Regions from separate parts of the Marinobacter sp. V032 genome, predicted to be linked through region 1. Evidence: predicted binding sites of a transcription regulator. Region 1 holds the regulator's gene; each other region holds the start of a gene.
What was found. Region 1 encodes FliA, which starts transcription of late flagellar genes. Its sites were predicted from a motif close to CTAAAGTTTNNNNNNNNNNNGCCGNTAA; they were not measured.
Positions count from the first base shown of each region.

Region 2: the regulator FliA is predicted to act here: its motif matches at 8,455-8,482, upstream of ACUN9X_RS09220 (flagellin N-terminal helical domain-containing protein).
Region 3: the regulator FliA is predicted to act here: its motif matches at 6,915-6,942, upstream of ACUN9X_RS09320 (flagellar protein MotY).

Region 1 covers NZ_JBQXYE010000004.1:56,801-66,488, forward strand. The annotation lists gene ACUN9X_RS16115 (protein phosphatase CheZ) at 1-789, opposite strand, end outside; gene cheY (chemotaxis response regulator CheY) at 804-1,190, opposite strand; gene ACUN9X_RS16125 (RNA polymerase sigma factor FliA) at 1,330-2,076, opposite strand; gene ACUN9X_RS16130 (MinD/ParA family protein) at 2,145-2,957, opposite strand; gene flhF (flagellar biosynthesis protein FlhF) at 3,125-4,408, opposite strand; gene flhA (flagellar biosynthesis protein FlhA) at 4,464-6,635, opposite strand; gene upp (uracil phosphoribosyltransferase) at 6,885-7,523, shown strand; gene ACUN9X_RS16150 (uracil-xanthine permease family protein) at 7,526-8,794, shown strand; gene ACUN9X_RS16155 (class I SAM-dependent methyltransferase) at 8,873-9,688, shown strand, end outside.
Region 2 covers NZ_JBQXYE010000001.1:1,999,853-2,009,540, forward strand. The annotation lists gene ACUN9X_RS09175 (mechanosensitive ion channel domain-containing protein) at 1-123, opposite strand, end outside; gene ACUN9X_RS09180 (YbaN family protein) at 268-636, opposite strand; gene ACUN9X_RS09185 (SirB2 family protein) at 966-1,346, opposite strand; gene ACUN9X_RS09190 (NnrS family protein) at 1,462-2,643, shown strand; tRNA gene ACUN9X_RS09195 (tRNA-Arg) at 2,860-2,936, opposite strand; gene ACUN9X_RS09200 (TIGR04283 family arsenosugar biosynthesis glycosyltransferase) at 3,060-3,770, shown strand; gene ACUN9X_RS09205 (TIGR04282 family arsenosugar biosynthesis glycosyltransferase) at 3,745-4,398, shown strand; gene ACUN9X_RS09210 (tetratricopeptide repeat protein) at 4,414-6,414, opposite strand; gene ACUN9X_RS09215 (flagellin N-terminal helical domain-containing protein) at 6,649-8,163, opposite strand; gene ACUN9X_RS09220 (flagellin N-terminal helical domain-containing protein) at 8,569-9,688, shown strand, end outside.
Region 3 covers NZ_JBQXYE010000001.1:2,025,300-2,034,987, forward strand. The annotation lists gene ACUN9X_RS09295 (insulinase family protein) at 1-2,064, opposite strand, end outside; gene ACUN9X_RS09300 (hypothetical protein) at 2,177-2,476, opposite strand; gene ACUN9X_RS09305 (SDR family oxidoreductase) at 2,896-4,881, shown strand; gene rnt (ribonuclease T) at 5,019-5,675, opposite strand; gene pyrC (dihydroorotase) at 5,731-6,762, opposite strand; gene ACUN9X_RS09320 (flagellar protein MotY) at 6,982-7,890, shown strand; gene ACUN9X_RS09325 (argininosuccinate synthase) at 8,105-9,319, shown strand; gene ACUN9X_RS09330 (penicillin acylase family protein) at 9,645-9,688, shown strand, end outside.

The sequences.
Region 1 (9,688 bases):
TCCCAGACTGGACAGCAGGTCATCAACATCGTCTTGCCCGGATACGACGTCTTCGCGCACTTCGGCATTCATTTGCGGGCCTTCGCCCTTCTCGATACCCGATTTTTTGGATGCATCGGGGCCAAGTTCATGCACGGTGCCGGTGATCTTGTCGACATGGCTGGCCATCACCACCAGGCTCAACATCTGATCTTCCACTTCTTTCACCAGCGCGGTGACTTTCTGAATCACCTGACCTGTCAGGTCCTGAAAATCCTGAGCCAGCAGTATTTCGGAGAGGTGGCCATAGAGTACTTCTGCGTCAGTCGCCGTTTTCTCGAAATAAAGATCGAGGCGGTGGTAGAGTTCGCGAAACTCGTCTGCTTTCATTTCACGCCGGCGCAACTTTGCCCACTCTTCGCGAAAGGCTCGCGACTGCTCGATCATGGCCTGCGCCTTGGGCATCGCCTCTTCGACCAGATCCATCGTGCGGTTGGCCGCTTTGCCTGTCATCTGCACCACGTATGCAAGGCGATCGGACGCATCTGACATCTTCGACAGTGCTTCGTCCTGTTCGGCGTTCTGCGGATCAATCTGAAAATTGCGAATGGCTTCGTGCAGACTCCGGGTCAGTCGCCCCACTTCCTGATAAAGGCTCTGATCGCGCACATCATTCAATTCGTTGATCAGGCCCATCGCTGCAGCATAATTGCCGGCGTCAACCTGCTCTTTGAGCTGATCGGCCTGAAGGTGCAGCTTTGCAACAACGTCAGCATCAAGCGCGCCTTTATTGTTCGTTTTTTTGCTCATGATCGACGCTCAGCTTACGACTGGATTCGTTCGAAGATCTTCTCGATCTTTTCCTTCAGCACAGCGGCCGTAAATGGCTTGACCACATAACCGTTGACCCCCGCCTGCGCCGCCGCAACGATCTGATCGCGCTTGGCTTCTGCCGTTACCATCAGCACTGGCAAGCTTTTCAAAGCATCATCAGCCCTTACCGCTTCCAGCAACTCGAAGCCGGACATGCCGGGCATATTCCAGTCGGTCACCAGGAAATCATACTTGCCGCTTTTCAGCATCGGCAGCGCGGTGTTGCCATCATCGGCTTCATCGGTATTGGTAAAGCCAAGATCCCGCAGCAGGTTCTTGATGATCCGACGCATCGTGGAAAAGTCGTCCACGATGAGTATTTTCATGTTCTTGTCCAATGGGACCTCCACTGATTACAGTCCGCAATGCAAGGGGTTATGACCTTGCAACCAAGTCTAGCAGTCATATCCAAAAGCACAGTCTATTCGTTAAGAGCAGTGCAATCTGTATGAAATTAGTTACCAAACGCTAAAAATTTCAGGTACTTAATTCGTCTTGCCAATCCGCCAGCCTGGACTTGAGCCTCAAAGCCGCCTGGCTGTGTATCTGACTTACCCGACTCTCACTGACCCCGATAACAGCACCAATCTCTTTCAGGTTCAGTTCTTCCTGATAATAAAGATTGAGCACCAGCTTCTCCCGCTCGGGAAGCTCATCAATAGCCTCGGCCAGATTCTTGCGAAACGCACCTGAAGAAATGTTTTCGTAGGGCGCATCCGCAACGGCATCTACATCGTCTATCGGCAGCTCGCCCGATTCATTTAGCTCATCGAGACTAAATAATCGGCCGCCGCTGCTATCAGCGAGGCATGAGTAGTATTCGTCGAGGGACATTTCCAGCTCGTCCGCCACTTCAGCATCCTGGGCTTCACGCCCTTTGCGGTTTTCAACGGTGCGGATAGCCTGGGCGACACGACGGGCATTGCGATGGACGGAACGAGGCACCCAATCGCCTTTGCGGATTTCGTCAACAATGGAACCGCGAATGCGGATGCCGGCATAGGTTTCGAAAGAGGCGCCTTTGGTTGCCTCGTATTTCTGGGCGGCTTCAAGCAAGCCGATCATTCCGGCCTGCATGAGGTCTTCAAGCTGCACTGACGCCGGCAAACGGGCGAGCAGGTGAAGGGCGATTTTTTTGACGAGCGGCGCATGTTGCTCAACGAGCTGATGGGGACCGCGTTCGCCGGTACGATTATAGATTCCCAGGCTTTTTACCAACGTCATGAGTCCGGATTACCTGTTATTGTTCAGACGACCTTCATGCGGCTGTGCTCTTGGGATGGGGCACAGTCTCAGGCATCTACCAGACGTTCAATGAAGAACTCAAGATGCCCGCGCGGCGAGGATGGCAATGGCCATGCGTCCACCTTTTGGGCCAGCGCCTTGATAGCAAGTGAGGCTTTGGCGCGAGGATAGGCGTCAAGCACTGCGCGTTGACGTTGCACCGATTTTTTGACCGCCTCGTCATAAGGCACTATGCCTACATATTGTAGCCCAACATCAAGGAAACGTTCGGTTACCCGCGTGAGCTTTTCATAGAGGTGCTTTCCTTCCTGCTCATTGCGTACCTGATTGGCAAGAATACGAAAACGGTTGGTGCCGTAATCCCGATTCATCAGCTTTATCAAGGCGTAGGCATCAGTAATGGAAGTGGGTTCATCGCAGACGACCAGCAGAAGTTCCTGCGAGGCACGCAGAAAACTCACTACAGATTCGGAAATACCGGCAGCGGTGTCAACAATCAGAACATCGATCTGATCGCCCAATTCGCTAAAAGCATTAATCAGTCCGGCGTGCTCCATGGATGACAGCTGCGTCATGCGCTGAGTGCCTGACGAGGCCGGCACAATTTTTATACCGCCCGGGCCATCAACCAGGACATCCTTCAGGCTGCACTCCCCCGACAGGACGTCAGAGAGATTGTGCGTTGCGGTGACACCCAGCAGTACGTCGATATTTCCCAGGCCAAGATCAGCATCCAGTACGACAACCCTGCGCCCCATCTGGGCCAGTGCAATAGCCAGATTGACAGAGACATTGCTCTTGCCAACGCCTCCCTTGCCGCCTGATACGGCGATTACCTGAACCGGGTTTGCTCTACTCATACCGGATGCGGTCTCTCACGACGAATTGGATCCATATGGCCGGCGCTGTGCCAGCTACTTTTGTAGTCTCGCGCCTGTTTTACTCCAGACATCCGATATCTGTCAGCCGGCGTTATTCCTGTACTTTATCCCTGTACGTTCTGTTTCTGCGCCATCATTGTTTCCGGTCAGGCACCTTCGGCGGCAGGCGCAAGCTCCCGCGCTTCGCGCAACCTTTCGACACCCAACTTGACGAGCGATACGGCCTGCGCCGAATGGATATCCTCCGGAATCTTCTGGCCATCTGTAAAGTACGCCACCCGAAGCCCGGTTTCCATAGCAAATCCAAGTACTTCGCCAAGTGTCAGTGCTTCATCAAGTTTGGTCATGATGCAGCCCGCCGGATTCGCCATCTTATAGCAATGCCATGTGGATTTCATAATACGCGGCTGACTGGTCGCCGCCAGCACCAGGTATGGGCGCACCGGGTGGTAGCTGGAAGCAAGTTCATTCAGTTGCTCCTGGTGCCCCCGGTCTGATTGAGTCAGGCCTGCAGTGTCAATCAAGACCAGTCGTTTATCCGACAGGTCATCAAGAATCTGATCCAGCGAGTGGCTTTCGTCAACAACCCTTACCGGCACGTTCAGTATGCGGCCAAACACAAATAACTGCTCGTGGGCCGCGACCCGGTAGCGATCGGTAGTGACCAGTGCAATTGAGTCAGCACCGTGACGCAACACGTAACGTGCCGCCATCTTGCCGATAGTTGTCGTCTTGCCGGAACCGGTAGGGCCGACCAGTGCCACAATACCGCCCTCTTCAATGACTTCCTGCTGCTGGGTTTTAACCCCGGCGGCCAGTGTTCTCAGCGCTTTCTTCCAACCTTCGTCAAGACGACCGGAACCGTGATTGTGCGAGAGGGTCGCCGCCAGCTTGGACGAAAGACCGAACTCTTCCAGACGCTCACGCAATCGCTGCTGACTGGCATCAAGCGCCTTGGAGACGGATGCGGGTTGGGTGGCGGAAGAGTCGGGCGCACGACCGCTGACCATGTCCCGCAGATTGTGCAGCTCTGCCCGCATGGCCTCGAGTGCAACCTGGGTCGCATCCTGCTGGGGTTCAGGCGCAGCAGGCGCGTTATCCTCCGGCATTGAGAAGTCCGGCACGGGTTGCTTGATCTGACGACGCCCACGAATATCGCGAATGCGATCCCGCGAGCGCTCGAGCTCCTGCTCCAGCCGCAGGTGCTGGTCAGCCTGCATTTCCGCCAGTTGCGAGCCGTTGGTCGCTTCCATGGCGGCGCTGCCCAAACGCTGACGCGCCAGATTTTCGTCGTAGTTCAGTGCCGTCACAATTTCGACGCCACCGTCTACCCGACGGTTTGAAAGAATAACTGCGTCTTCGCCCATATCCAGACGCACCATCTTCAGGGCTTCTGTCATAGTTGATGCAAAGAACCGTTTTACTTTCATGGTGAGCTACCTCCGGTGGTGCCGGTTATCCGGCGCCGCTGTTCTTTACGACCTTTTACTGGCCGACCGATGCGACAATCGTAATCTGTTTGTTATCCGGCACTTCCTGATAAGACAGAACGTGCAGGCGTTCAATTCCGTAGCTGGCGAACCGCGCCATCGCATGCCTGAGCGGGGCCGAGACCAGCAGTATTGCTGGCTTGCCCATCATTTCCTGGCGCTGGGCGGCGTCCTGTAATGACCGCTGCAGCTTTTCAACCATATTGGGCTCAAGCACCAGGCCAATATCATCCTGGCCGCCAGATTGTTGACTCTGTTGCACTGACTTCAGCAACATCTGTTCCAACTCTGGATCTAGCGTGATCACAGGGATTTCAGAATCACTGCCGCTGATGCTCTGGACGATCATCCGCCGCAGTGCCTGGCGGGCGGCTGTAGTCAGTACACGTGCGTCCTGGGTTTTCGGCTGCACGTTAACGATGGCCTCGGCAATCGAGCGCATGTCGCGGATCGGCACTTCTTCTTTCAGCAGGCTTTGCAGTACTTTCAGCAGCAGACTGATGGTGAGCGTGGTTGGAACCAATTCCTCTGCAAGCTTTGGCGAGATTTTTTCAAGTTGTTCCAGCCACTTCTGGACCTCTTCATGTCCCAGCAGCTCATGGGCATGCTTCTGAAGGATCTGGTTGAGGTGCGTCGCCACCACGGTGCTGGCATCCACTACGGTATACCCCAGCGTTTGCGCCTGATCTTTTTTGTCCGGTTCAATCCACGAGGCATCCAGACCAAACGCCGGATCTTTGCCTTCGATGCCCTCAATTTTGCCGAACACCTGCCCCGGGTCGATCGCCAGTTCGCGATCAGGATGAATCTCGGCTTCAGCCAGCGTGACCCCCATCAACGTAATGCGGTAAACGTTTGGCATCAGGTCCAGGTTGTCGCGAATATGAACCGAAGGCATCAAAAAGCCGAGATCCTGCGACAGCTTCTTGCGCACACCTTTAATACGGGTCAGCAGTTGCCCACCCTGGGTCTTGTCCACCAGCGGAATGAGGCGATACCCCACCTCAAGCCCAACGATATCGACCGTGGCGACATCATCCCAACCCAGCTCTCTATTTTCAGAAGGCCCGGGCAATGCATGGGGTGCGCCTTCGCCACCGTGAGGTCCCGCTGCCGGCGATGCTGTGCGGGGTACACCGGTTCCGCCGCGGGCCGGGAATACGCTGTCGTCTTCTTCGGTCTGGGCCTGCTTCTTCCAGATCAGGTATGCCGTACCAGCGGAAAGAAAACCCAGGCCGAGAAACGCAATGTGCGGCATACCCGGAATGACACCCAGAATAATAAGGATGGCAGCGGCAATAGCCAAAGCCCGAGGTGCTGTGAACATCTGGGACAGGATCTGCTGACCCATGTCCTGACTGGAGGTGACGCGCGTCACCATGATGGCAGCTGCAGTCGACAGCAACAGCGACGGAATCTGGGCGACCAGACCGTCACCAATGGTCAGAAGTGCATAATTGCGCATGGCGTCAGCGAACGACAGATCGTGTTGCATCATGCCAATGGCGACACCACCTACAAGGTTGATCGCCAGAATCAGCAGGCCTGCAACTGCGTCACCTTTTACGAACTTGCTGGCACCGTCCATTGAACCGTAGAAGTCAGCTTCCTGCGCGATCTCGGACCGGCGGGCCTTTGCGTCGTCCTGATTAATCAGGCCGGCGTTCAGGTCAGCGTCGATAGCCATCTGCTTGCCGGGCATGGCATCCAGGGTAAATCGGGCGCTCACTTCCGACACCCGGCCAGCGCCTTTGGTGACAACCATGAAGTTGATGATCATCAGGATCGCAAACACCACGATACCGACCGCATAGTTGCCGCCGATGAGCACTTCACCAAAGGACTCGATCACCTTACCGGCAGAAGCGCCGCCTTCATGGCCGTGCAGCAGAACAATTCGCGTAGAGGCAACGTTCAACGCCAGACGCAGCAACGTGGCTACCAGCAGAACCGTCGGAAAGGCCGCAAATTCCATTGGGCGCAGTGCATACACACCAACCAGCAGAATGACGATAGACAGGGTGATATTGAAGGTAAACAGCACGTCCAGCAGGAAGACCGGCATCGGCAGAATCATCATGCCGAGCAGCGCCATCAGCAGTATCGGAATACCGAGACTGCCGTTCGCCATAGATTTGACGTTATTCAGGACGAGCGCTCTGTCCATTCCCTGTTTATCTCCGGTTACAACGATTGCCAGCGTTTGGTCTGTCGTTTTTTTGACGACATACCTGCATACCGACAGGTGATTGCACGATCCATACCAACGCGAGCGAACCTTCGGAAAACCGGCCGCTGACGAAACCATCACAAGTGCGGTATCCTTGACGCCAATTCGAGTCATAACGCCATCTGATTGCCATCAGCAGGTGTCATGACCAGACATCCCCACGTACTCCTGAACATAAGGTGAGCCATGCCCGTCCATGAGGTTCAACACCCCCTGATCCGCCATAAACTTGGCCTGATGCGCCGCGCCGACATCAGCACCAAAAACTTTCGCGAGTTGGCTCAGGAGGTCGGCGCCCTGCTGACCTATGAGGCCACCAAAGACTTTGAGCTTGAAAAAGAAACGATTGAAGGCTGGGCCGGACCGGTAGAAGTCGAACGCCTGCGCGGTAAAAAGGTCACCATCGTACCGATCCTGCGGGCGGGCATGGGCATGCTGGATGGCGTACTGTCACTGATTCCCGGAGCACGCGTCAGTGTGGTCGGCCAGGTGCGTAACGAAGAAACCCTTGAAGCCAGCACCTATCTGGAAAAGCTGGTGGGCGAACTGGATCAGCGGATGGCGGTCATTATCGACCCCATGCTGGCAACGGGCGGTTCACTGATTTCAACAATCGACCTACTCAAAAAGGCCGGCAGCACTGAAATCCGGGCGCTGATCCTTGTCGCCGCACCGGAAGGTGTAGCCAAAGTGCTGGAAGCCCATCCTGATGTGTCCATCTATACCGCTTCGGTCGATCAGCGGCTTAATGAAAAGGGATACATTCTTCCGGGTCTCGGCGATGCCGGTGACAAGATCTTCGGCACCAAACAAAAGGACAGCTAAGCATGCAGCAAACTTCCAACGAACCCGTATGGCGAGAGGCACTTGCCGGATCCCAGATGTTGCTGGTTGCGTTTGGCGCATTGGTGCTGATGCCCCTTATCACCGGTATGGACCCCAACGTGGCTTTGTTCACCGCCGGTGTCGGCACCCTGCTCTTCCAACTGATTACCGGCGGTCAGATTCCGATTTTCCTCGCCTCGTCGTTCGCCTTTATCGCGCCGATCATTGCCTCCAAGGCCCGGTTTGGCATTGAGGAAACCATGGGCGGGCTGGTCGCCGCCGGTGTGCTCTATATGATCCTGAGCGGTCTGGTGCGTCTTAAAGGCACCGGGTTTCTGAACCGCTTGTTACCACCGGTTGTAATCGGCCCGGTGATTATGGTGATTGGTCTCGGACTGGCGCCAGTCGCCGTCAATATGGCAATGGGCAAAGCCGGCGATGGCAGCGCGCAGCTCGTGCCTTACGATATTGCGATCTGGATTGCGATGATCTCACTGGCCACCACTGTCGCTTTCGCTGTGATGGCCAAAGGTATCTTCCGCCTGATTCCGATTATGTTCGGTGTCATCACCGGCTACGCGCTATCGGCTATCATGGGTATTGTAGATACCTCGGCGATTCAGGCTGCGCCATGGCTCGGCATTCCTGCGTTTGCGGCACCGGAGTTCAGCTGGGCTGCGATTCTGTTCATGATTCCGGTCGCTATCGCCCCTGCCATTGAACATATCGGCGATGTGTTGGCGATTGGCACGGTTACCGGCAAGGACTACCTCAAGAAGCCCGGGCTGCATCGCACCTTGCTGGGTGATGGCGTTGCGACAAGCGCTGCAGCACTGGTAGGTGGGCCGCCTAATACCACTTACTCCGAAGTCACCGGCGCGGTCATGCTAACCCGCAATTTCAACCCCCGCATTATGGTGTGGGCAGCGGTAACGGCGGTCGTTCTGGCCTTTATCGGCAAGTTCGGTGCAGCGCTGCAGACCATTCCCGTCCCTGTTATGGGTGGCATCCTGTGCCTGCTGTTTGGCTCTATTGCGGTTGTTGGCCTGAATACGCTGATCCGCCACCAGGTTGACCTTTCGGAAGCCCGTAATCTGGTAATCACCGGCGTGACGCTGGTATTCGGGATCGGTGGCATGGTCATTGGCCAGGTAGAAGGGATCGCCCTTTGCGGCCTGGTCGCGATTGCCCTGAACCTGATTTTGCCCGGCAGCCGCAGCGGCTGGGGCGATGAAACCATTCCGGAACCCGGCAACGCTCAGTCAGAATAGCGGTATCCTTCGGCGTCCTGCGCATGGGGAAAAGACACCCCATGCTCATGGACGCCGGACTCTCAAGGAGCACCTGCTATGCACCCACCTATAAAAAGCACCGGCATCAGTTTTACTGCGCTATACACCAGCGCCGTCTGGCAACACAACGGATTGTCGGAAGCCGGCCTCACGCCCACCACTGGCCACGCCCTCTACAGCCTGCTTACGCCGTTCGAAGGCGCAAGTCAGATGCTTGCCGGCGGCAATATCCGCATTTTTCTGCTCCAGCGCCATTTGATTATCGATGAACTGATTGCCGACGCTATCAACAACCGTCAGGTCACCCAGGTCCTTGAAGTGGCATGCGGACTGTCCCCTCGCGGCATTCGCTTGCGCAAACGTTTCCCTCAGATCCATATGGTCGAAGCGGACCTGCCCGCCATGGCAGCGCGAAAGGAAGCCTATCTGCGCAGCGAGGGTTATCTTGATGCGCAACACCAGGTTCGGCCGGTCGATATTTTTGCAGAATCCGGCCCGCTCAGCATCGAAGCGCTCATCAAAGCCGAATTCGATGCAGATGGCCCGGTGCTGATAATTACTGAGGGCCTGACGAGCTATTTCTCTTTAGAGAACATCAGTCGCTTCTGGCAGCGCCTGGTACCAGTGCTTGAACAGCGCAGGGGGTCTGAGTACCTGTCAGAGACTTACCTGCAACCCGGGCCCAGCCTGTTTGGAACCGGCTTGAATTTGCTCAAATCGGCACTTGGGACTATCACCAGAGCCCAGGTCAGCTTTCATTTCAGTGATGAGGACAGCGCAAAGCGCCACCTGACAGAGTTGGGATTTTCAGATGTCTCGGTGATTAATCCGGAAAACTGGTATGACCGATTAGCCATTCCTCACAGTCGCGGC
Region 2 (9,688 bases), on a different contig from region 1:
TACCGGCGCTGCAAAAAACGGGGCCAGCAACACCAGTAAAACAAGCAGAAGCGGAGTAAACAGGCGTGGCAATTGTTGCAAAGCGTGGGGACTTCCACCGGTGGCGCGCTTCCTTTCTATCATCCGACAACCTCGGGAGCAAAATGATGTCTTCGTGGCTCTGGTTTCTGACGTATTCATCAGACTGGACACTAGCCTACCTCAAACCTCCGCTTCCAGCCTCACTACATATTGGCAACCTGTTTATGGGCAGGAGGGCCGGTTGCCTTACACCGAAGGCCTGGAGGCCAGAAACAGTGTCAGGCCGGTAAAGAATAGACCAGAAGCAACGAGCAGGGGCGTCGGAGCGCCCGTCCAGTAAAGAATGCTCCAACTGAATAGCAGCATTATAAAGGCCAGCCATTTGGCTTTGCGTGGCACTGCACGATGATCGCGCCAGTTTTGGATAATCGGCCCGTAAATTCGGTGGTTGTGCAGCCACAGCTCAAATTCAGGTGAACCTTTGCTGGCCGCCCAGGCTGCAAGCAGGACAAAAGGGGTTGTAGGGAGCAAGGGGAGGACAACGCCGGCCGCAGCAAGCGCAACGCTAATGTACGCCAGTGCGCGATAACATAGTTGAACGGCTGGCCTGTTCATGGATCTCTGCAGTTATGGACTTCAAAGACAGTAGTTTAACCGGATATCCGACGCGGGTCTTTGGGGAATGTTGTTCTCTCAGAGGGTTAGATGCACCAATTCATCGCCCCGGTCGTTCGGCAGGTCGTTGCCTGAATTACCGGGCCGGATAGACTCAACCATCATTGTCAGTGGATGTTGTCGCATACGGTTCGTCGATTGATCTGACCGGCAGCGTCAACGGCGCATTGATAGGGTTCGTCGTGTTTTATGTCAGCTGTGTGCTTTTGACCTGGTGGTACTAGGCTCGCAAGGGCGCAGTGGCGCCGTGCTGAGAGCGGCATGTTCAGTCAGGTATGCAGAGCCGGTTTGGTAATTGCCAGCGCAAAAATGAGTGCGAGCTGCAGTATCGCTGCCAGCGCCGCGATCATGCGGGCGCGACGCGGACGATCTGCGCTCATGGCCATTCTGCCAGCTACAATATAGCCGATAAGAACGATGATCTTTGCGGAGAGCCAATAATGGACCAGTGGCGACCAGCCGCTAACCAGCAACAAACCAATAGCGGCGCCTAACAATAGGGTGTCGTTCAGGTGGGGAATCCAGCGTAAAGCCGTTCTCCGCCAGCCGGTTTTGCCTGTCGCATCAAGCCCGAGTCTCAGCACGAAAAGGCTTGCGGTGAGAAACGCTGCGGAAACGTGGATCGTTTTCAGAACGGAGTACCAATGCATTTACCGGTTCTCTTGATTGATCGGCAGTGATGCGGCCAGTGCTTTAGCCCCTTTGGGCTCGCCGTTGTAAGCCGCCATCATGCCGTTTGGCCACTCATTATTTTTCACCTGGAGTATCCGTGCAATGCCTTCCGGAGAAAACGCTGATCCTCGACTGACCTTGTTGTTTGCCTATCCCTTCAGAATCTTCTTTCTCTCGCTGGCTGTGTTGGCGATTGTTGTTGTGCCGGTATGGGTCATGGTGGTGACCGGCAAGTGGATATTGCCAACCGCGCTACCGGGACTCTACTGGCATCTGCATGAAATGCTGTTCGGCTTTTTGACGGCGGCGATCGCCGGGTTCCTGCTGACAGCGGTGTGCGTCTGGACAAAAACAGAGCGCATGCAAGGTGTACCGCTCATGTTGTTCTGGTTGGTATGGCTGGCTGGCCGCTTGCTCCTCGCATTCGGCGGCGATTTGCCGTTTTGGCTGGTGCAGGCCGTAAACCTACTGTTTCTGCCGCTGATAATGCTGGATGCTGGCTGGCGGATCCTGCGTTCCGGGCAGAAACGACATAACGTCATTCTGGTGGTGCTGGGCCTGCTCTGGGTCATGCAGATTGCGTTCGTGAATACCCTGCATATCAATTATGTCGATGGCGCATTGGTGCTTGCTATGGCGCTGGCCGGAATTATCGGCGGGCGTATCACGCCGGCCTTTACCGCCGGCTGGTTGCGTCAGAATGGTGGTAATGCGGATCTAGTCAAGGTGTCGCCCCGAACTGATCTCGCAACTCTTGTAAGCCTGCTGCTGTTGCTGGCCATGCTCGTTATTGGATGGCGCTGGGGTGAAGTGCTGTTTGCTTTAACGTCCGCGATACTGATGCTGGAGCGATTGACGGGGTGGCACGGCTGGGCCGCGCGGAGTGAACCGTTGCTCTGGATTCTGCACCTCTCACTGCTGTGGATACCGGTTGCGCTGATACTGATGGCAGGGCATCTGGTATTCGGCTGGGCGCCGACCGCCTGGAGCCACGCCGCAGGTGTAGGTGTGATCGGCAGTTTGATTTTGGGTGTTATTGCGCGGGTTTCGTTGGGCCACACGGGCCGGCCACTTCAGTTGCCCGGCGGCATGGTGCTCGCTTTTATCGCGATTCAGCTGGCGGCAGTTGTTCGGGTGATCACCGCTCTGGGAGGACTGCCCTGGTCGCCGGGGATAGGCTTGTCTGCGCTGTTGTGGGAAATCGCGTTCGTCATTTTTCTGCTGCGCTACACACTCATTTTGAGTAGCCCGAGGGCGGATGGTAAAGCGGGCTGATAAGGTTTGTCCGCCAGAGCTGAGTGCCGACAAGTTTTTGTAGCCGAAGCTTCAGCTTTGGTGGATCCGTTAGGCTCCTGAATCGCACGCAACATCTGGCAGCCCTTCGTGCTGCTCGAAAGCTGAAGCTTCAGCTACACGGGCGCACTATCAGAAATCGATGTTTTTCTTTAACTGGCGATGAGCAAAGGGCGGGAAACGGGATATCGCTTGAAATGGTGCCCCAGAGAGGATTCGAACCTCTGACCTGCCCCTTAGGAGGGGGCTGCTCTATCCAGCTGAGCTACTGGGGCAAGAGGCCGGTATCATACCCATGCGGCGCTTTTCGCTCAACCGTGGGGTTTACATCAGTGGTTGAAACCCGGCTTCCCTGATACCTTATTGGCTTTGCTGTTACCTGTCGGAGTACGTCACCGGTGTCCCTGCCATTACACCTCACTATTGTTATGCCGGTTCTCAATGAAGCCGAAGGCGTGGTTGCCGCGCTTGATCGGCTTCAGGATATCCGGGCGCTGGGCCATCAGATTATTGTGGCGGATGGCGGCAGTACGGACCAGACGGCTGCGCTCGCAGAACCGCTATGCGACCGGCTGGTGAAAGCCCCGGCTGGACGCGCATCGCAAATGAATGCCGGCGCCAGCATCGCAGGTGGTGAGGTGCTGCTATTTCTTCATGCGGATACCCGCCTGCCGGAGGTTGCGCTTGAGCACCTTTCCCGTTTTGTTCAGAGTGATTCACTCTGGGGCCGTTTCGATGTGCGGCTTTCCGGCCAGCGCACGCTCTTTCGGGTGATTAGCTGGTTTATGAACCGTCGCTCCCGCCTCACCGGTATTGCCACGGGCGATCAGGCGATTTTTGCACGGCGAGCGGCATTTCACGACGCGGGCGGTTATGCTCCCATGCCGCTAATGGAAGATGTCGCATTGAGCCGGCAATTGCTTGCCCTGTCACGGCCATTTTGTATCAGTGATCCGGTGGTTACCGACAGCCGACGCTGGGAGAAGCATGGGCCGTGGCGCACAATCTTTCTGATGTGGCGCCTTCGCTGGCGCTATTGGCGGGGAGATGACCCACACTCACTTGCCAGGGCCTATTATCCTGATGCTTACCCCAAAGACCGCGGCTGATCCCAACCGATTGCTGATCCAGTTCGCCAAGTGGCCAGAACCGGGTCGGGTAAAAACCCGCCTGGCAGTCGCACTGGGTGATGGCGGTGCCATGCAGGCGCATATCGAACTGACGTGTGCGGTGCTTGCGAATCTTGCAGCGACAGGTATTCCCGTCAGCTTTTGGTGGGACCGTGCCGCACCTGCCTCAACAGAGCCTGCCGGGCCGATACTTGATCGCCTGAGAAACGCCGAAGTTCCCGAGTACATTCAGAATGGCCACTCGCTGGGTGAGCGTATGCGCCGCGCGATCGAAGAAAGTCTGGCCTCTGCCCGCGAAGTCATGATTGTTGGCAGCGATTGTCCGTCGGTTGATCCTGCGCATATTCAAACTGCGTTTGAGTTGCTGGCTAACGTTGATGTTGTGCTTGGGCCGTCCGATGACGGTGGGTTTGTGCTGATAGGCGCTCGCAGGCCGTTGCCGCAAACGTTGGCTGATGTGGCGTGGGGGACGCCGATGGCGTTGGAGCAAACAGTGGAAAAGCTGAAGACTGCCGGCTATTCAGTCGCGCTGGCTGAGCCAAGATGGGATGTGGATGAGCCTGAAGATTGGGCGCGGTTTCTTGAGGAGAAAACCGCGCCCAGCTGAATCGGCAGGTAGCGTTTAGCGCCGCTTCGTGAAGTACAGCGTCAGCGGCTGACCCACAACGCTCTGCACGCTGTTGCCCGAGGCTTCTGCATGCAGTTGTTTCTGAACCGGGCCCAGTGACAGCGTGTGCCCATCATTGTCCTGGGCACGCACCAGTTTCCAGTCCACTTCGTTGCAGAGCATGGCCATCACAGTCTCGAGCTGACGGCTATCCTGCGGCCGGAACCATCGGCTATGGCAGCCGCCCAGTCCGAAGAAGTCTTCCTCTTTAAGCAGATCGGCCCAAACCGGATCCTGCGCATTATTCAATACCATTCGGCGTAACCGACGCAGTGATGCGCTCGTTGCAGGCAGATCATGCTGTTCAATCAGTTCCCGCAGGTGTCTGTCGACGGGCAGCTGTCCGGTCGGGCAGGTATGCAGGTGCACCACGGTATCCTGTGCGGCTGCGTCCTGAATAATGGCGGCCAGGGATGTCTCGGTCATTGCTGTCGATGGCAGGCGGCCAATCTCGATCCACTGCACTTTGTGGCCGTCGGCGATAAAGCGCTGAGCCAGTGACCAGGGCCAGAACACGATGTTCTCGAGCCCCCGATCCTGAGCCTGGCGACCGGCTCGGGCGATGTTGGACAGTGACTCATCCACGGCGATGATTTCGACATCGTTGAGGCAAGTGGCCAGTTCCAGCGCGCGCTGACCGGAATCTGCACCGCAAATCATGATGCGAGCGGTCTCCGGCATGGCGATGTCGTCCAGGCCCAGTCGCACTTTCATCAGTGATTTGAGGCTGGTCTCAGGGTGAGTCGTCAGTCGGGTCCAGCTTGGCCAGGCTTGTGGCACATCGGCGCGGGCCAGTGCAAGTTCGCCTGCTTTCTCGTCGAATTGCTGCTTGATGGATTCTTCAGTCGCCCGGTGATAGTAGCTGGCGGCCATCAATGATTGCAGGCCGACGGGCCACTCGGTCAGATTCCACTGGCCGACTGACGGCGCGAATGACTGATGAAAAAGAGCGCCGTACATGGCACTGATCATCAGTGATCCTGCGATCGCGTTCATGGATTCTCCCAGCGCAAACTGGGCGGCGATGCTGTTGTTGATCGTATCCACCAGCGCGGATTCCTGCTCGCCGGTCAGCAGTGCGTAGCCAGTGCGATCGGCGTAAAGCGCAAGTGCCATGACAAGGCGATGCAATTCTTCACGCAAGTCTGCTGTTTGGGCAACTTCAACAAGAATGGCGTGACGCAGCAGTGTAATCAGGTCTTCAACCGCGACATCCGGCATCAGGGTCTTTTCCAGAGCCAGCAGCAACAGTTCATCATCACTGGCGGCATCAAGAATGATGCGGGCAGCGGGGTTGTCCAGATCGTATTGCTGGCGGATGATCCCCGCGACGAAGCCCCCCAGGACCTGATGCGGCAAATCTGAACGCTGCAGCAACCGGATGGCATCCTGAGCCAGTTCCGTATCGGCACGATCAACTGACAGATGGCTGGCGCAGGTGGCCATGCCGCTGAAAACCGACGGCCAGTTCAGATCAAGCTGAACCAGTTTGCGGTAGTGCAGATAGGCTACATCAAACTGGCCCTGCTGGCGCTTGGCATGGGCAATGCCGCAGAAGGCGGCGGCGGATTGCCGGTCACGGTTCAGGGCTTCCTGAAAATACTGCTCAGCCAGAGCAGGGCGGTCAGATGTCAGCGCCCAGTAGCCCAGGTTGGTGTATTGCTGGGCCTGGTCCGGATTAATCGACAGGCTCTGGTTAAATAGCAGCTGTGCGCGATCCAGCCGTCCCTCGTCCATTTCGATCCGGCCCAGCAGGCCGTAGACTGCCGCATTATCAGGCGCCATGGTCGCAATCTTCTCAAGCAGCTCGCGGCTCTCCTGCCGGGCCTCAAGACGACGCGCGTAACGCTGGCGAGGGTTGTTGGATTCGCCATAGGCGTCATTGGCCTGAAGCAACAGGCGGGCAATCTCGGCCTTGTTCTGTACTGACTGTTGAGTTTGATGCTGAGCGTGCATGGATCACCTCGTCTGTTCCGCGCCGCGTTTATCTGAAGCGGCAATAATCTGCAGTGTTGAATGTTTTATGCAGTGGTTAATGAGGGTGTAGCGAAAGGTGTGCCAGTTATTGGTCTGAGAGGAATGCTTTTAACTATTTAATAATTAATGGGATTGTCTGAAGTTGGCGGGGCTTGAAACAAAAAAACGGCCAGCAAGTGCTGACCGTTTTGTGGGTGCCTGTTGCCTGCGGAATTAGCCCTGCAGCAACTGCAATACCTGCTGTGGCCGGGCATTTGCCTGGGCCAGTACCGACAGGCCGGCAGATTGCAGTACCTGGGTACGGGCAAGCTCTGCGGTTTCGGCAGCAAAGTCCGCATCGCGGATACGGGAGCGGGCGGACGAGAGATTCTCGGACGTGGTGCTCAGATTCGCGATAGTGGATTCCAGCCGGTTCTGTGCCGCACCGAGATCAGCTCGAATGCCACTGATGGATTCGAGTGCTGCGTCTACAATTGCGAGTGCATCCGTAGCACCCTGGAAGGTGCTGATATCGATACCGCTCACGTCTTCAGTTGTGGAACCAACTGCTGTATTCGCCGCAGCGGTATCGAGAATGCTGCCAGCTGCAGCTGTAATACTTGATGACACTGCAAAGCTGGATGACGAGTCAAAGGTGATCTGACCTGAGACACGGGTGCTGTCGGTGGTCGAGGCAGGTGCGCCACTCAGTGTTATCGCGTCGCCATCGGCTTCTGCCTCACCTTTGAAGCTTGCGGTTGCGGTACCGGCATTGGTTGAAAAATCTTCAACCAGAATGTCTTTACCTTCTTCCTGAGTGAATATCAGGCGACCATCTTGTACTTCGGCGGTGATGCCCGTTTTACCCGCAGCCGAATTGATTTCTCGTGCCAGAGGGCTCAGGTCAGTGACGTCATCAATCTGTGCAGAGACAGTGGCTTTCTCGCCGCCACTGGAAATTGTCATGGAGACGGTGCCAGTGCCGCCGAGATTGAAGAGTTCAGCAGTTGTCCGCGCCTTGGCTTCGACGCCTGTTGTCTCGATCTTGCTGTTGATGTTGGCTGCGATCTCGGCCGCCGTATCGCCGGCGGCAATTGTCACCGTGGCATTGCCTAGCGAGCTGGATATCGTCAGGTCTTGCCCGCCGATGCCGTTTGCTGCAGTGGCATCAGCCGCAGCTGCCAGCGAGGAGCCGGTGCCCACGCGAGCCGTTGTGTTGGCGGCATCAGCGGTATTGTTTGCCAGATCGGTGGTTTTGGCGCCCGCAATCGATACTGAAATTGTCTGATTCTCGTTGGCGCCAGCCTGGAATTTCTGCGCCTGGAACGAGCCATCCAGCAGCTTCAGCCCGTTAAACTCGGTTGTCGTCGCAACGCGCTCGAGTTCCTGCTTGAGCTGGTTGACCTCGGACTGCAAAGCACGACGGTCAGAGGCCGAGTTTGTGGCGTTGGCCGACTGAACAGCCAGTTCACGGATTCGCTGCAGAATATTGCCTGATTCGCCCAGCGCGCCCTCTGCGGTCTGTGCCAGCGAGATGCCGTCATTGGCATTACGGATAGCCTGGTTGAGGCCATCTATTTGCGACGTGAAGCGCTCGGAGATCGCCAGACCAGCCGCATCGTCTTTGGCTGAGTTGATACGCAGACCTGAAGAAAGGCGCTGCAATGCTGTATCCGAATCACGCTGGGTGCTGTTCAGGTTGCGCTGAGCATTCAGCGACGCCGTATTAGTATTGATGATCTGAGGCATGGTGTTCTCCTTACTCTAAAAGAGAAGCCGGAAGCCAAGTGCCCGATCAAAAGGACGCCCTACCGGCCTGAATTCATGGAATTACCGTTTGCAGGGCTTAAAGCTTAAATCGTGCCAGTTTTTGTTTTTTGTTTTTAATATATTGAAAAATATTGATTTTCAGGTTTTTAATGAAGCGGGTTTGAGCGACGGGGCGACGGAAATTCGGCAGAGCATTGCCGCTTTATTCCCCGCTTTTAGAGGATGTTGAGAGGGAATTACATTCTTTAACAATATAATCGCTAAACCCACCTAAAGGATTCTTAATCAGGGCCGTTAAGCATTTCAGCAGGGCGGCGTACCAAACCAAATGACCGGGCGCCTGACCTCTTTCAAGAGAAACTAAACAGGTTTAGGAGAAGCATCATGGCTCTCGGTATCAACACTAACGTTGCATCACTTTCCGCTCAGAACAACTTGAGCAAATCTCAGTCACTGTCTGATCAGGCTCTTGAGCGTCTGTCTTCAGGTCTGCGTATCAACTCAGCCAAAGACGATGCGGCTGGTCTGGCTATCTCTTCACGCTTTGATACACAGGTTCGTGGCCTGGGTGTTGCTCAGCGTAACGCGAACGACGGCATCTCGCTGGCACAGACTGCTGAAGGCGCTCTGGGTCAGGCAGGCGATCTGCTTCAGCGTATCCGTGAACTGTCAGTACAGTCAGCTAACGACACCAACTCTGCTTCAGACCGTAAATCACTGCAGGCTGAGGTTACCCAGCTGCAGGCTGAGCTGAACCGTGTTGCGGACACCACCAACTTCAACGGCCAAACGCTGCTGAACGGTGATTTCGCTAACGCCCAGTTCCAGGTTGGCGCTAACGCTAACCAGACTATCAACGTATCTTTGAGCAGTGCTCGCGGTACTGATATCGGTAACTACACTGCTGACTCTGAAGGGACGCTTCTGAGAAATGCGACAGCGGCCAACGCAACTGCGCCCACCACTAACGGTGTAACGGGAGAAAATCTCACCATCTCAGGCAACGGTGCTTCCGAAACAGTTGCGATCGGAGCTGGTGCTTCTGCAGCCGACATCGCGACAGCAGTAAATGCGAAGACGGCTAGTACTGGCGTAGAAGCGAAAGCGAGCACTTCAGCTACTTTGAGCAGTATCGGTGACGGAACGGTTAGTTTTGACTTGATTGGTGATGAAGGGAAAAGTGTTAGCATCGCGGCAACTGTAGGTGGCGGAGATTTGGGCACCTTGGCTGCAGCCATCAACGATGCATCCGCGACAACTGGTGTTACTGCAGTTGTAGAAAACGATACGATAAAACTTGAAAATTCTACTGGTTCAAATGTCGCGATTCAGAACTTCACGACCGATTCAGCAGATACAAGTGTAACCGTAAATGTCCTTGACCCTGACGGCACCACTGTTGGTTCTACAACGGATTTGGATGGCGCTGCAAACAATACGCTGATCACTGGTGCGGTTGAATACAGCTCATCTAGTGCATTTAGCGTTTCCGGTGCTAGTGCCG
Region 3 (9,688 bases), on a different contig from region 1:
AAGCGTGACGGTCTTTGCCTCGGCTAGTTGATCCTCGGCGGACCAGGCGCCTTCGATCAGCGCTGACTGGAGTTCGGAGGTAGCCTGTTGCACCGGCTTCTGCTTTTTCTCGTTACGCAGACTCTCCAGCAGACGGTCGCGATTGATCTCAAAGCGGTCTTCGGCGATTTCCGGGTGAGCGACCTGGCCCATAATCCGGCGCATCAGTACATGCAGTTTGTCATTATAGCCGCCGACCCTTAGGGTGATGCCGCGCAAGTGCGAGTAGACCGCGTAATCAAGGCCGGCAAGTTGAGCCGGGTAGGCGTAGGCATTGAGATTGTCCTGAATGCTGTCCACCAGAAGTTGCGTCAGTACCTGGCCTCGTGCTGAATCGTGGGTAAGTGGCGAGCGAAGGCTCATGTACACGTTAGCTTTAGGGGTATTGAATTGCTTGTCGCGGGCATACCAGAGCGTTGGCTCGCCCGAGCCTTTCAGTAGCATCGGCTTATCCATGGTGTCGCCTGTCACCATGTCGAAATTCTCTGGAATAAACGGGTTGGGCTCGGGTGATTTTAGCTCGCTGACCAGCTCCTCAGGGGCTTTTGCCAGCTCAGTGTCTTTCAGGGATTTGACCTGATAGACGGTATCGTATCGTTCGGTATGGGGCGCGTCGTCAGCTAAAGGCTGCTGCGACAGGATAGAGATCCGCACATTGTTCCGGTTCAGTCGGTCGAGCACTTTCGCGTACTTTTGCGGCGCATACGATTCCATCATGTAAGGTGCCTGCAAGATGTCTTTTGGCGCGACATCCTGCATTTGCATTGCCAGCCCACTGACCTTGCCAATTGGCGAGGAGGCTTCCTGAAAACGGAAAGCGGTTTCCGAGAGTTGGCTGATTTCATCGAAATACTGTTGTTTGATGCCCTCGTTGCGAATCATCTCGATGTAGTCGAACGTCAGGTCAACTACAGACTGCCAGCGCTCCAAACCTTTCGGTGTGAGGGACATCTGGATGTTAAGTGTTGCCTCGTGGCCGGTGTCTTGCCCCTGGCCCGCTGAGAGGCGCTCGGCCAGGCCCGCATTTTTTAATACATTGAGCAGGCTGCCCTGGCCTTCGTGGCCCAACAGGTTGGCAATATAACCGGTTGGCTTGTCTGCATAATCATCACGCTGAGATGGCAACGGGAAGCTTAGCTCGAGCTGCCGGACTTCTTTCAGCGATTGCACCTGCAACAGGGCTGGCAAGAATCCGGGGGCATACATTGGCTGCGTATGTTCGGTGGCAGACAGCTGGCGGTTCTCAATCGCCGAGAATCGGGGACGAACCATTTTCTCCAGATCGCCAAGAGATTGCTTGCCGTAAACCACGAGCGTCATCAGGTTGGCTGAATAGTGGGCCTTCCAGAAAGCGACCAGGTCATCCCGAACAGGCGAGTCAGGCCGGTCCGCCAGTGTATCCAGACTGCCAACGGCAAAATGGCTAAGAGGATGCTCAGGGTTGAAGGTGGCTTTCTCTGCTGAGTAAAAGCGGCGGCCATCGTCCTTCAGCTTGGAGGAGTACTCCGAGTTGACGGCATTCTTTTCCCTGTCTACCAGATCGGCCGTGAATAGCGGTGCTGAGAACTGTTGGGCAAACCGGTCCAGCGCAGGCTCCAATGAATCAGCCTGAATATCGAAGAAATAGTTGGTGTCCTGGAATGCGGTAAATGCATTGTGATTGCCACCGTGGCTCGCAATAAACTGCTGGTACTCGCCCGGCTTGGGATATTTCTTGGTGCCGAGGAACAGCATGTGTTCCAGGAAGTGCGCAATGCCTTCGCGTCCCACCGGGTCATCGCCGCTGCCCACTGCAACGTTAAGCGCCGCGGCGGCCTTGTCTGCATCAGGATCGGATATCAGCAATGCTTTCAGGCCATTGTCCAACTCAATAAACCGGTAACTGTTGCTGTCGTTGGGGCTTTTGACCGGGTCGACGGCGGCCCAGAGGCTGCTGCTGAATGCGACAAAAAACAGGGTTAACAAGCATTGAGTGAGGGTTGAGCGGACAGAGAAGCGGGCGGCATGGACGCGGCTGATCAACACGGAAATCCTCTTGCGGCAGTTTGTTTTGAATGGCGCGCCGGCTCAGGTGTGGGCCGGCGCTGTCTTCAATGAGATTGCAGTGCTCTTTAGCACAACGGTTAAGCCAACGGGGTCAGTGAACCGGTTTGTTGATTGCGTTATAGCCGGATTTGCCCAGCGTTTTGCGCGCAAGATCGGCAGCGGCTTCTGCATCCAGCTGACCTGATGCAATGCGTTCAAGCACCGTGCTCATGACGGCGAGCGATTGGCGATAGTCTTCAAACTCGTGTTGGAACGCATCATCAATTGCGTCATACACCAGTTGAACTTTCTCTTCACGGCTTTGCTCACTCGGTCCTGAGTTGTTGATTGCGCGCAGGCAGGCGCGGGCAATCTTGATGTAACGCTCGGAATTGGCGTCTTTCTCAGACATGGTGTGCTCCTTAAAAGTTCACAGGCTGCGAATTATGGCATCGTCGTCGCTTCAATGCATACGGTTATGCTGATCGTGACGTCGTTGCAATCTGCTTGAATTGGCTGCTATTGGCGGATGCCGCCAGTGTGCCAGAATCGATCTCACGGCAGCTCAACCCTGTGCTAGGCTTTTCAGTGGCCGGCGCCCGCGATTATTGAACGCTGTTCGACGTTTGTCCGGTTTAGTGAATTCAGGTTATTTGAATAAATACTCTAATAAAAACAGGGGTCTGGTGAGTAATTGCTCTAATAAATTCCGGTACTTGGGGAATCTGTTGGAGTAGAATTCCACCGACTTCAGGGATGGTGTACGCGACCCGGCAGAGGGCGCGCGGAACCCTAATAAATTGAACAATAGTAATAACGGATGGGCAAAGTATGGATTATTTCCTGACGGGTGGAACCGGCTTTATTGGTCGCTTTCTGATCGACAAACTGTTGAAGCGGGGTGGCACGGTTCACGTGCTGGTGCGTAAAGAGTCCGTTGAGAAGCTGAATGTTTTGCGCGAACGCTGGGGTGACAACGAAAGCCGGGTCAAAGCCGTCGTTGGTGATCTTACTCAGCCCAATCTGGGGATTGATTCGGCCGTTCTTGGCGGTTTGAAGGGCAAGGTGGATCACTTTTTCCATCTGGCTGCTGTATATGACATGGGGGCTGATGAGGCCTCACAGATCGCAACCAATATCGATGGCACGCAGCAGGCGCTGAATGCGGCTGAAGCCATGTCAGCCGGTTGTTTTCATCATGTGTCGTCTATTGCTGCGGCGGGTATGTTCAAAGGCACCTTCCGCGAAGACATGTTCGAGGAAGCGGAAAAGCTCAATCATCCATACCTGCGCACCAAACACGATTCGGAAAAGCTGGTCCGCGATGCCTGCAAAGTCCCGTTCCGCATTTATCGCCCGGGTATGGTCATTGGCCACTCGAAAACGGGTGAAATGGATAAGGTCGATGGCCCTTACTATTTCTTCAAGATGATCCAGAAAATCCGTGGCGCTCTGCCGCAGTGGATGCCAACAATCGGTATTGAAGGTGGCCGCCTGAATATTGTGCCGGTCGATTTCGTGGTGAACGCGCTGGATCATATCGCCCACGTTGAAGGCGAAGACGGTAACTGCTTCCATCTGGTTGATTCTGACCCGTACAAGGTGGGTGAAATCCTCAATATCTTCAGCGAAGCGGGCCACGCCCCCCGCATGGCGATGCGAATTGATAACCGCATGTTCGGTTTTATTCCGCCATTTATTCGCCAGAGCCTGAAGAACCTGCCACCGGTCAAGCGTCTGACCAGCGCAGTTCTGGACGATATGGGCATTCCGCCGTCGGTGATGTCATTTATTAACTATCCGACCCGATTCGATGCCCGTGAGACGGAGCGCGTGCTCCAGGGCACCGGCATCGAAGTGCCCCGTTTGCCGGACTATTCGCCGGTGATCTGGGATTACTGGGAGCGTCACCTCGACCCCGATCTGTTCAAGGATCGTACCCTGCGTGGCACGGTTGAAGGTCGGGTTTGCGTTGTCACAGGGGCAACATCCGGTATCGGTTTGGCAACCGCTCAGAAACTGGCAGATGCCGGTGCCATTCTGGTCATTGGCGCCCGCAAGCCGGAGCGTCTGCACGAAGTGGCAGCCGAGCTGGAATCCCGTGGCGCCAGCGTGCATCCGTATCAGTGCGACTTTTCCGATATGGAAGAGTGCGATCGCTTCGTGCACACCGTGTTGGATAACCACGGTCACGTCGATGTTCTGGTCAATAACGCAGGTCGTTCGATTCGTCGTTCACTTGATCTTGCCTTCGACCGTTTCCACGATTTTGAACGCACAATGCAACTGAACTACTTCGGTTCTGTTCGTCTGATCATGGGTTTTGCGCCGGCTATGCTAGAGCGCCGTCGTGGTCATGTGGTGAATATTTCATCTATTGGCGTGCTCACCAACGCACCGCGCTTCTCGGCGTATGTCGCATCCAAGTCTGCACTTGATGCATTCAGCCGTTGTGCGGCGGCGGAGTGGTCTGATCGCAACGTGACCTTTACCACCATTAACATGCCACTGGTCAAAACTCCGATGATCGCGCCGACCAAGATCTATGACTCGGTGCCGACGTTGACCCCGGAGGAAGCGGCCGACATGGTGGCTGAGGCAATCATCTACCGGCCCAAGCGCATTGCGACTCGTCTGGGCACTTTTGCGCAGGTGCTGCACGCCATTGCGCCGAAGCTGGGTGAGATTGTGATGAACTCCGGTTACCGGATGTTCCCGGATACTGCAGCAGCGTCGGGCTCCAAGTCTGGCGAAAAGCCGAAGGTTTCATCCGAGCAGGTGGCGTTCGCTGCAATTATGCGCGGCATCTACTGGTAAGCTTTGATTTATCGTTGAAAACCCAAAAGGCCGGTGCATATGCACCGGCCTTTTTGCATTCAAAGACATGGCATCAGCGTATCTGGGCTAATAAAAAATCCCGCGTTGGCGGGATTGTTTGTTTGCAGAAGTCTGATTCAGGCTTTATCAGCGTCAGCGCTTTCTTCGTCAACGGGCGCTTCTTCAACTGGCGGTGGCGGAAAACCACCCAGCTCCTTCCAGCGATTCACGATGCCGCAGAACAGATCAGCTGTTTTCTCTGCATCGTACGCCGCTGAGTGTGCTTCACGACTACTGAAAGGAATGCCTGCAAGTTTACACGCGCGTGCCAGGACCGTGTGGCCGTACGCCAGGCCCGCCAGAGTTGCGGTGTCAAAGGTGGAGAACGGGTGGAATGGGTTGCGCTTGATGCCACAACGATCAGACGCAGCAAACAGGAAGTTATGGTCGAAGGTTGCGTTGTGGCCGACCAGTACCGCGCGTTTACAACCCTGATGCTTGATGGCCTTGCGGATCGGGCCAAACAGGTCATTCAGCGCATCCATTTCATGTACGGCGTCCCGCTCGGGATCCCAGGGGTCAATGCCGGTAAAGTCGAGTGCAGACTGCTCGAGATTAGCATTGTCAAAAGGATGAACCTGGTAAGCGATGGTGTCGCCGCGACGCAGCATACCGTCGTCATCCATCTCGATCAGAACGGCGGCCACTTCCAGCAGGGCATCGGTCTGTGAGTTGAAACCGCCGGTTTCGACGTCTACGACTACCGGCAGGAACCCGCGAAAACGTGCGGCCATGGGGGAGGTCAGATTCTCTTCCTCAGTCACTGAAGACCCTTACTGTTAGCGAATTTTAGGCAAGGCGCCAGCGAACAGACTCGCCGGCACGCAATGGTGTAATTGTGCCCGAACCCAGCGGCAGGGTAGCCGGCACTGTCCAGGGCTCACGCACCAGCGTAATGGTATCGGTATTGCGTGGCAGGCCGTAGAAATCAGGGCCGTTGAAACTGGCAAAGGCTTCAAGCTTGTCCAGCACGCCCAAATCTTCAAATGCCTCTGCGTATAACTCAATGGCGCTGCTGGCGGAGAAACAGCCGGCGCAACCACAGCTTGTTTCCTTCTTACTGGTGTCGTGCGGGGCTGAATCCGTACCGAGAAAGAAGCGGCGGTCGCCGCTTACAACGGCATCCTGCAGGGCCTGCTGATGGCGCTGGCGCTTGAGAATAGGCAGGCAGTAGAGGTGTGGGCGAATGCCTCCGACCAGCATGTGGTTGCGGTTGTACAGCAGGTGCTGGGGCGTAATGGTGGCGGCCAGATTGCTTGTGCTGTTGGTCACAAATTCGGCGGAGTCCGCAGTGGTGATGTGCTCGAGCACCACCTTAAGGTCGGGAAAGCGCTCAAGAGTCGGGGCGAGGACGCGTTCCAGAAACACCTTTTCCCGATCAAAAATATCGATGTCGGCATCGGTTACTTCGCCGTGTACCAGCAACAACATGCCGCTATCGCTCATGGCCTGTAGTGCGGCGTCAATGTTGCGAATATCGGTGACGCCCGAGGCCGAGTTGGTAGTTGCGCCGGCCGGGTAGAGTTTGGCTGCTACAACACCTGCCGTTTTTGCGGCGTGTATATCAGCGGCAGTGGTTTGCTCTGTGAGATACAGCGTGACCAGCGGATCAAAATCGGCTCCCTGCGGCAGAGCCGCGAGAATGCGGTTGCGATACCCGATGGCCTGCTCAGCATTGAGAACCGGCGGCACCAGGTTAGGCATGATGATCGCGCGACGAAAACAGCGGGCGGAAGCCGGCACGGTGTCGGCAAGTGCGTCACCATCGCGCACGTGAAGGTGCCAGTCGTCAGGTCGGGTAATCGTCAGCGTAGTGGACATCGTTAGCGCAGGGTTCCTTGGTCACAGTCTGGTGCTGCGCAGTATATCAGACACCGGGGACGAATTGCCCTGTCTTGATACCCGGAAGGCCTGGCCCTGATCGCGCTGGTCTGATGACGATCCGATTACCGTGTTACTTTTTGTTCTCCTCACTAAAGATATCCGGAGCCGGGTCGTTAAGCAGGTATCCCAATACACCTGCGAACCCTGGCATATCGCATGAAATCAATCATTCGCCCTATTGTTGTCAGCGCTTTAATGCTGGCACCTGCATCCGGTAGCATTGCGCAGACATACGGTGCCGGCATTGAAAACAGTGAGTGGTACCTGAGTTCATCGGTGTTCAGTTGCACCTTGACGCATCAGGTTCCGGGCTATGGTCGCGCGGTGTTCCAGCACCGGGCCGGGGAACGGCTGACATTCTATCTGGAGTCCGACGGCAAATTAATGAAACCGGGCAACGGCGAACTTGTGGTGGAGGCACCCAGTTGGCGCCCCGGAGTTGATCCTCAGCCACTGGGCAAAGTTGCGGTTTCCCGTGAGCGTCGGGCGGTAACGGTTGATCCACTGCGCAGCATGGCGATGGTGCAAGGCTTGATGTCCGGCATGTCGCCAACGGTAACGCGCACAGCCTGGTACAGCAGCGATCCGGTGCGGGTGAGGGTTTCCAATATTAATTTCGCCGCAAACTACGGTGACTACCAGACCTGCGTCGCCAGCCTGTTGCCGGTCAATTACGATCAGATCCAGCGCTCAAAAATTCACTTCTCGCTGGATAGCGCTGTCCTCAATGACGCCGATTACAATCGTTTGGATATGATTATCCTGTTTATCCAAGCTGACCCCAGCATCAGCAAAATTTATGTCGACGGCCACACAGATAGCAGTGGATCCCGCATTCATAACCGCAGCCTGTCAGAAGAGCGGGCCAATGCAGTAACTGAATACCTCGTCCAGCAGGGCGGTATCGACAGCGAGAAGATCATCACTCGTTACCATGGCGAACGTTACCCGGCGTCGTCTCGCCCGGCGGAGAACCGTCGCACTACCGTCCGGCTTGAGCGGGAAGGTGAGCGGCGCGGACTGCAAAGGGCTGAAGCGGATGCCGATCCCCGAAAAAATGGGTGATACTGGCCCCAAGCACCGCTGAACCACCGCAATAAAACGCCCGAATACGTCTGAAAGCGCTCTGAAAAGGGCGCTAATTCCTTCTGCCAATTGGATGCAGCGCTGAGCTGCCGTACAATAGCGCCCTTTCTAAAGTAATGAAGGCGTCAAAAGCGGCAGTTTGTTGCGTTGTTTGGCGTTATTCACTCATTTCTGATCGACGCGGAGCATGGGCATGTCAGACATCAAAAAGGTTGTACTGGCGTATTCCGGAGGGCTTGATACCTCGGTAATCGTACGCTGGCTGCAAGATACCTATAACTGCGAAGTAGTGACCTTCACTGCGGATTTGGGCCAGGGCGAAGAAGTTGAACCTGCCCGCGCCAAGGCAGAGGCATTGGGTGTCAAAGAAATCTACATCGAAGACCTGCGAGAAGAATTCGTGCGCGACTTCGTGTTCCCCATGTTCCGTGCGAATACCGTCTATGAAGGCGAGTACCTGCTGGGTACCTCCATCGCCCGCCCGCTGATCTCCAAGTATCTGATCGACATTGCCAACGAAACCGGCGCAGACGCTATCTCTCATGGTGCGACTGGCAAGGGGAACGATCAGGTACGTTTCGAACTGGGCGCCTATGCACTGAAGCCTGGTGTGCACGTTATTGCGCCATGGCGTGAATGGGATCTGAATTCCCGTGAGAAGCTGCTGGCATACTGTGCCGAGCGCGATATCCCGGTTGAGATGAAGAAGGGCAAATCGCCTTACTCCATGGATGCCAACCTGCTGCATATTTCCTATGAAGGCATGGTGCTGGAAGACCCTTGGGCCGAAGCCGAAGAAGATATGTGGCGTTGGAGCGTATCACCGGAAAAAGCCCCGGATACGCCAACCTACATTGAGCTGACCTACGAAAAAGGCGACATCGTCGCTATCGACGGTGAAGCGTTGAAGCCCCACGAGGTGTTGGCGAAACTGAACAAGGTCGGCGGCGATAATGGTATCGGTCGTCTCGACATTGTTGAGAACCGTTATGTTGGCATGAAGTCGCGTGGCTGCTACGAAACCCCGGGCGGCACTATCATGTTGCGTGCTCACCGCGGTATCGAGTCCATCACTCTGGACCGCGAAGTCGCGCATCTCAAAGATAGCCTGATGCCACGCTACGCCGAAGTGATCTACAACGGTTATTGGTGGTCGCCAGAGCGTGAAGCGATGCAGGCACTGATCGACCAGACCCAGATTCACGTGAATGGTGTTGTTCGCCTGAAACTCTATAAAGGCAACGTAGACGTCGTGGGTCGTAAATCCGACGACTCACTGTTCGACGAAAAAATTGCCACCTTCGAAGAAGATCAAGGCGCCTATGACCAGAAAGATGCGGCCGGCTTTATCAAGCTGAACGCGCTGCGCCTGCGTATTGCGGCCGGCAAAGGTCGTAAGCCGGGCTAAAGTTCGATTGGGGAATCTGGCGGCGCGTCAGATTCCCCAGGTTTTTGACAACCTCGTCACTTCTCTGCGCTCACAACACGTCTTTTGCTCTCTATCTTTCTATCTTTCTCCATTTCAAGCTTGCGCCCCATAGTAAAAAGCTGAGCCTTGCTTAAATGGTTTTCTATCCTAAATATTATATAAATCATCTTGTTACAGTCTGAAACAGTAAAGACTGAACAATTGCTCACGTTTTTGTGTGAGCCGTTGATGACTTCTGCTAGCCTGAACTTTGGTCTATGACGACCTCTTCTAAAGATCAACAATCAAAAAATGGAAGATAACAATGAAATACAAAAGGTTGGGGCTTGGTGGCTCCTCTCGGGGGCA